2 regions of the Pseudoalteromonas sp. 13-15 genome follow, and region 2 is predicted to be linked to the other one. Evidence: riboswitches for the same ligand, from Rfam matches in the RefSeq annotation. Region 2 holds a riboswitch; the other holds the start of a gene.
The links. Region 2 has a riboswitch for lysine ahead of dapA (4-hydroxy-tetrahydrodipicolinate synthase). Riboswitches for the same ligand answer to the same signal wherever they lie in the genome.
Positions count from the first base shown of each region.

Region 1: another riboswitch for lysine. It lies ahead of lysC (lysine-sensitive aspartokinase 3); the one in region 2 lies ahead of dapA (4-hydroxy-tetrahydrodipicolinate synthase).

Region 1 covers NZ_CP019162.1:1,116,646-1,120,061, reverse strand. Annotated here, with positions in the region: gene nhaD (sodium:proton antiporter NhaD) at 78-1,325, shown strand; lysine riboswitch at 1,436-1,608, shown strand; gene lysC (lysine-sensitive aspartokinase 3) at 1,684-3,063, shown strand; gene ATS72_RS05185 (4'-phosphopantetheinyl transferase family protein) at 3,217-3,416, opposite strand, start outside.
Region 2 covers NZ_CP019162.1:2,251,639-2,255,054, reverse strand. Annotated here, with positions in the region: gene ATS72_RS10430 (2,3,4,5-tetrahydropyridine-2,6-dicarboxylate N-succinyltransferase) at 1-649, opposite strand, end outside; gene dapA (4-hydroxy-tetrahydrodipicolinate synthase) at 665-1,549, opposite strand; lysine riboswitch at 1,678-1,874, opposite strand; gene ATS72_RS10420 (DNA-3-methyladenine glycosylase I) at 2,066-2,770, shown strand; gene ATS72_RS10415 (protein adenylyltransferase SelO) at 2,773-3,416, shown strand, end outside.

The DNA of each region.
Region 1 (3,416 bases), 1.1 Mb from region 2:
TTCGCGCCGAAAATAGGCACGTCGAGAGGGACTTTACGTGTGTTCTTTAAAACAATATCAAAGGTTATTTAATACCCATGGTTTCCACGATTATTCTAACCCTGATAGCGATCGGATTTTTATTGATTGTTATAGAAGATATCATCCATGTAAATAAAGCTAAAACCACGCTTTTTTTTGGCACGCTTTGCTGGATCCTCCTGTTTATTTTCCCTTTGCATGGGCAAAGCCCAGAGCAAGTACAAGAACTCCTTAACGAAAATATTTTAGAGATAGCATCGCTGTGGTTGTTTTTAATGGCCGCCATGACCTTTGTTGCTTATTTAAACTCAAAAGGGTTTATCGAAAATATTGTGCACAGAGTAATGCCAACAAGTATTAGCGAACGCAAGCTGATGTTTTTGGTTGGGGTATTTGCCTTTTTGTTTTCGTCGGTTTCAGACAACGTAACGGCTACGTTAATATCGCTTGCTGTAGTTATGTCGTTAAAGCTACCGCCTAAAAAGCTTATAAAATATGCCACACTTATTGTGTTTGGTGTTAACTCCGGTGGTGTGTCGTTAATTACCGGTGACGTAACAACCTTAATGATATTTTTAGATGGCAAGGTAACCATTGCTAACTTATTACTGCTTATTGCGCCTGCATTTATTAGCGTTATGCTGTTAGCGGCAATGCTAAGTATTGGCATGAAAGGGGATGTAACCTTTTCAAAGTCTGGAAAAAAACGCATAGAAAAAACCGATATCACCATTGCAGTTATTTTTGTATCCACAGTTATAAGCATACTTGCGCTGAGTGTAATTTACAGTGTACCGCCTTTATTAACTTTTTTATGTGGCCTATCAATCATGTTTTTAGTGGCGCAATTTTTAATGCGGAAAAAAGACATAAACAAAAATATTATCGACTACGTACGCGACATAGAATACGACACCTTACTGTTTTTCGTCGGGGTTTTATTATTGGTAGGTGCATTAAAAGAGATTGGAATGCTAAGTAAGTTTACCGACCTTTACACCGTTATGGCGCCACAGTACGCTAACTACTTAATGGGTATTTTGTCGGCCGGGGTTGATAACGTACCGCTCACTGCTGCTTTACTAAAAGCCAATATAGTAATGAGCCAGCAAAATTGGTTATCGTTTACTTATGCAACTGGTGTTGGTGGATCTATGTTAATTATTGGATCGGCTGCGGGTATTATTGCTATGAGTAAAGTAAAAGAGCTAACTTTTATGAGTTACTTACGTTTGTCGCTCTATTTGTTAGTAAGTTATACCGTGGGTTATGCGGGCGCTTATTACATGGGCGGGTTTGTTTAAGTTTTGCTTAACAAACCGCATTAAAACGCTTGACAGCTAGACGTCTAAACGTTAACTTTCAAACCCCACTTTATAGTGGGGTTTTGTTTTATTAGCCATTGGTTAATACAACATTCAGAAGAGGTGCGATACTTAGGTATTTAATGGTAGGTGACGAACGCCCATAACCATTAAAGAGGGAAGTACTCGCCGAGAAAACCAACGTTACGTCGATGTTGTTTTTCGGTTTATGGGGCTGAATCCTCAAAACTGTCACCAATCTAGGTGGAGAGCTTCTGGCAGTGGATTTACCTTCAAGCATTCACTTGCCAAGTTCTTCTTGTTTTATCGCGGTTTGGATACCGCAAAAGGAGACTAAATGACTACCCAATCAGTGCCGCAAGCAGTATCGGACGTTAAATCAGATTACATCGTTGCCAAATTTGGCGGAACCAGTGTGGCTAACTTTGATGCGATGAGTCGTTGTAGCGAAATTATTGTTGCCGATAAAAGCGTGCGTATTGTTGCTGTAAGCGCCAGTGCCGGCGTAACTAATCATTTGGTTGCACTGTGTAAATCAAGCATCACCCCAGAGCAGCGCCAAGAACACATTGACGGCGTGCTAGCCATTCAACACGCTATTTTAGATGAGTTATCGCTTGATGCCGATTTAGCCGTAGGGTTTAACGAAACGTTAAAAGCATTCCAAACGCTAGCGCTTGAAACACTGACAACTGATCAGCAGCACGATGAGTTACTTAGCTTTGGTGAACGTTTATCGTCGTACTTATTTGCGCAAGTGCTGCGTTTAAAAGGGTTAAATGCCGATCGCTTTGATGTACGTCAAGTACTTAAAACAGATAGTCAGTTTGGAAAAGCAACGCCAAATGTAAGCGCAACAGCACAAGCTGCTAAAGAATATTTGATCCCACTGTTAGATGATCAAGTTATTGTAACCCAAGGTTTTGTTGGCAGTGACGAATTTGGACAAACAACAACGCTTGGCCGTGGTGGGTCTGACTACAGTGCCGCTTTACTTGCTGAGGCAATAAACGCCAAAAGTGTACATATTTGGACTGATGTTGTGGGTATTTTTAGTACCGATCCGCGATTATGTGTAAAGGCATCGCCTATTGCTCGTTTAAGCTTTGATGAAGCTGCTGAAATGGCTACCTTTGGTGCAAAGGTATTGCATCCAGCTACTATTTTACCCGCTAGCCGTAGTCATATTAATGTGTTTGTTGGATCAAGCCGCGAGCCTGAACGTGGTGGTACGTGGATAGAGCGTGAAAAATCGCAGCAGCCAGGAATTCGCGCGGTAACCCAGCGTAAAAATCAAATTTTGCTCACCCTTAAAAGCCCTGAAATGTTATTGGCTAGCGGCTTTTTAGCCCGTGTATTTACTATTTTAAGCGAGTTTAATATATCGGTTGATTTGGTAACTACGTCTGAAATTAGTGTCGCAATAACGCTTGATAATGCGCCTAACGCGTCGCGCCCAGAGCTCGACCAAGCGTGTCTAGATAAGCTTGCTGAATTTTGCCATGTGTCGGTTGAAAACAACTTAACACTGGTGGCACTTATTGGCTCTGAGATTCAACTTCGCCAACACGAAATGAACTTAATGCAGGTATTAAGTGACTTTAATATTCGCTTAATTTGTCATGGAGCAAGTAAGCACAACCTATGCTTTTTAGTCGAACAAAGTGAATCTGATAATGTGGTTCAGGCTATTCATAGCCGTTTGTTAGAAGCTTAACTAGCAATACTAATTCGCAATAATACTTAATCATTTTTAGGGGCTAAAAGTGTCGCTATCTGTGTTAAAAAATTCTCATTTAGAACAACTAAATAACGAATTTTTTGCCTAGCTATCAACACGTTTATCTATCCTCAAAATAGATCACTTAATTTAGCGGATTGGTATAAGCGAGACATCGGTTAACACAAAGCACCGCCAATCGGTGCTTTTTTTATGCACTAAGGTTAAATCAAATGTCTCTGTTTGTGTGTTTACTACTTGGCTGCTCGCGGCCAAGCTTACTAAGGTTAATTCGTTAAATACGTTGGGGCTAAGTAATTTGGCAATAGGGCGACTAGTTGCTTTAGCTA
Region 2 (3,416 bases):
CACGTGCCCATTCGTTAGACGCCGGGCGAGAGCCAGGTATTACAATTGCGTATTCTGGGATTGGCTCGCCTTTATCTAGCTGACGCTCGTTAACACAGTCGTAAACCGGAATGGTTGCAGATAAACGCACGCCTGGTGCCAGTACCGCGCCTTTTTTAACCACTACGCCTTCAACAATGACACAACCAGCGCCAATAAACGCATCGTCTTCAACTACTACTGGGCTTGCCCCGATTGGCTCAAGTACACCACCAAGTTGAACAGCTGCGCTTAAATGCACATTTTTACCAACTTGTGCACACGAACCCACTAATGCGTGGCTATCAACCATAGTGCCTTCGTCGATGTATGCGCCAATATTTACGTACGCTGGTGGCATAATAATAGTGCCTTTAGCTACGTAGGCACCACGACGAACGCTTGAACCACCTGGTACCATACGCACGCCGTCGTCAGTACTAAATTCTTGCGGTGCAAGGTTGTGCTTGTCAACAAACCCGCCTGCAAACTCGGTGTTAGTGCCATTTTTAAAGGCTTCTAAAATGCCTTGTTTTACTTCTACGTTAGCTTCCCATTGGCCGCTTTCGTTTTGTGATGCTGCGCGTACTGCGCCCGATTCTAAATTATTAAGTAGTTCTAACCAGCTCATTATAAAAACCTGTATTTAATGCCAAGATAAAATGGTGTCGTTTGCAGTGGTAATGCAATCGGTTTGCGTTAACTCAAGATGCGTTAAAGGCGGGCGCAGCAACGGGCTACTTAAGCGGCCTTGTTGGTGCATTAGCACTTTAACGGGAATAGGGTTTGCTACAGCAAATAGGCTATTAATAGCGCGAGTCCACTGAGCAAATAAATTGGGGTGTTGGCCACTTAAGCTGCGTTTTACAAATTCGTGTGTTTGCAAAGGCCACGCGTTTGCCGCAACCGATACTAAGCCTTTTGCACCTGCTTGGGCAAAGTAGGGCATAAGTGCATCGTCGCCACTGTATAGCGCTAAATTAGGCGCGGCTTGTCGGTATGCTTCAAATTGGGTGATGTTGCCACTGGCTTCTTTTAAGGCCCACAGTTTTGGGTGCGCTTTTAAGTTTTCAATGGTTTCGATAGGAATGCTTACACCGCTGCGCCCAGGTACGTTGTATAACATACACGGATGCGCGCTTTCGTTTAACAAGCTTTCGTACCAAAGAGTTTGACCTACAGCTCCTGGTTTTGCATAAAGAGGCGAGCCTAATAAGTAGCTGTGAATAGGTAATTGGTTACAGTAGCTAACCCATTCTTTTTGTTGAGCTAAATTACTACCACCAACAGCAACCATAAGCGGTACACTGGGTTTTAATTGGCACACATGCTCAACAATCGCTTGTTGCTCTTTAAGCGTAAGGGCTAAGCCTTCACCTGTACTACCGAGCAGTAAAATACCGTTGTGTGCTGCTTCTTGTTCGCTAACAAGTGTTGTGAGCGTGTCGTAGTCAACATTACCTTGTTGATCAAACGGCGTAACAAGCGCTGTCCACAGTGCGTAGTCGTCTAAATTGAAATTATTGATCATCTCTTACGAACCTATAAGGTGTTCGAGATATTAAAGGGGCTGTATGATGTGAGCCGCATTAACGTCGTTCGAACAGTATTCGAAGAGCGAATGGGCTTAAAATAATAGGGCGCACGGCCTTATTATTTAAGACCAGAAGCTCTCCACCAAACTAATAAGCTGTTTTAAAACAGCTATTGGTGACAGTCGCTAGGATTCAACCTAGTCGCCCGAAGTAATTGCTTCGCAAAAGCGTTTACCTCTCGGCGGTATTCCCCTGACGTATGCTCACTGGAGTTTGCGCTCCTAACATACGCTACCTGAATAACGCACCTCTTCTAGCCCTTTGTATTTTGTTTAACCGCAAAAGGTTTAACAAAATACAATTTAAATAGGGTAATTGCGGCGATTAAAACATTTTAGCCGTCTAGGTGTCAAGTTGCAGGGTACAGATTAGTTCATCGAAAATGTGGGTGGTTACGTATTGGCTGCTTTTCTCGTAAACTAACCCTATGAGCAGCGAGGTATTTAATAAGTATGGAAAAATTTAGCGATATTTATAAGCGAGCAGTAGAGCGAAAAGGCTCTGAAAAAATGCTTAAGTTATTACTCGCAAAACCCTTATCTAAAAAAGCATTAAGCACGTTAAGTGACGACGATTGGCTTGAAGAATTTACCCGAAAAGTTTTTCAAAGTGGTTTTTACTGGTCGGTAATAAACAGCAAATGGCCGGGCTTTAGAGAGGTTTTTTGGGAATTCAGCGTTGATAAGCTATTAATGATGCCGCCCGATATGCTCGAGCAAAAAGCGAGTGATGAGCGTATTATTCGTAATTATAAAAAAGTGAAAACAATTCCTGAAAATGCCTACATGATCCACGAAATAGCACAGGAATATGGCAGTTTTAGCAAGTTTATTGCCCAGTGGCCAACAGATAATATTATTGGTTTATGGGCGCATTTAAAAAAGCACGGCGCCCGATTAGGCGGTAATACAGGCCCTTATGCCTTAAGAGCACTTGGCAAAGACACTTTTTTACTTTCGCGAGATGTAGAGAGTTACCTAAGGGCACATAAAATTATTGATGGTGGGCTGCAAACTAAAAAATCACTCACTGCTGCGCAGGCATTTTTTAACGAAATGCAAAAGCAAAGTGGTTTAAGTATGCAAGAGCTAAGTTTAATTGTGGCCTATGGTGTGGGTGACAATCGCGTAGGTATACGTCAACAGTCAGGAAATTAACCATGAAACTAGTGCCGAGATACACAGACATAGCAGATAATTTCGCAATAGAAGATCAACCATCAAGCGTTGCAGCTCCGCAACTGCTTTTGTGGAACGAAGCGTTAGCAAAGCAGTTTAATATAGGTGTTGAGCCGCAGCTGCGTCCTAGTACCTTTGCAGGCAATGAATCACAGCAAATAAAGTCGGTAGCGCTTGGTTATTCTGGGCACCAGTTTGGTCACTTTTCGCCGCGCTTGGGTGATGGGCGAGCGCATTTGCTTGGTGCTATAAATGACGATAAAAACCAGCTGTGGGATATTCAATTAAAGGGCTCAGGCGCTACCCCGTATTCTAGAGGTGGCGATGGGCGATGTGCATTAGGCCCTGCTATTCGTGAATACGTAATGAGTGAAGCTATGCACGCATTAGGTATTCCCACTACTCGTTGTTTGGCTGTGGTTGGTACCGGCGAAGCGGTTTACCGTAATCCGCCTCAACCAGGGGCTGTTGTTACTCGCCTAGCAAGCAGCCATATTCGTGTTGGCTCGTTTCAATACTTAGCAACCCAAGGCGATGCTGAGGGATTAAAAAAATTAGCTGATTTAGCAATTAAACGCCATTACCCTGAAATAACGAGTGAAGGCCCTGAGCGATATATCGCTTT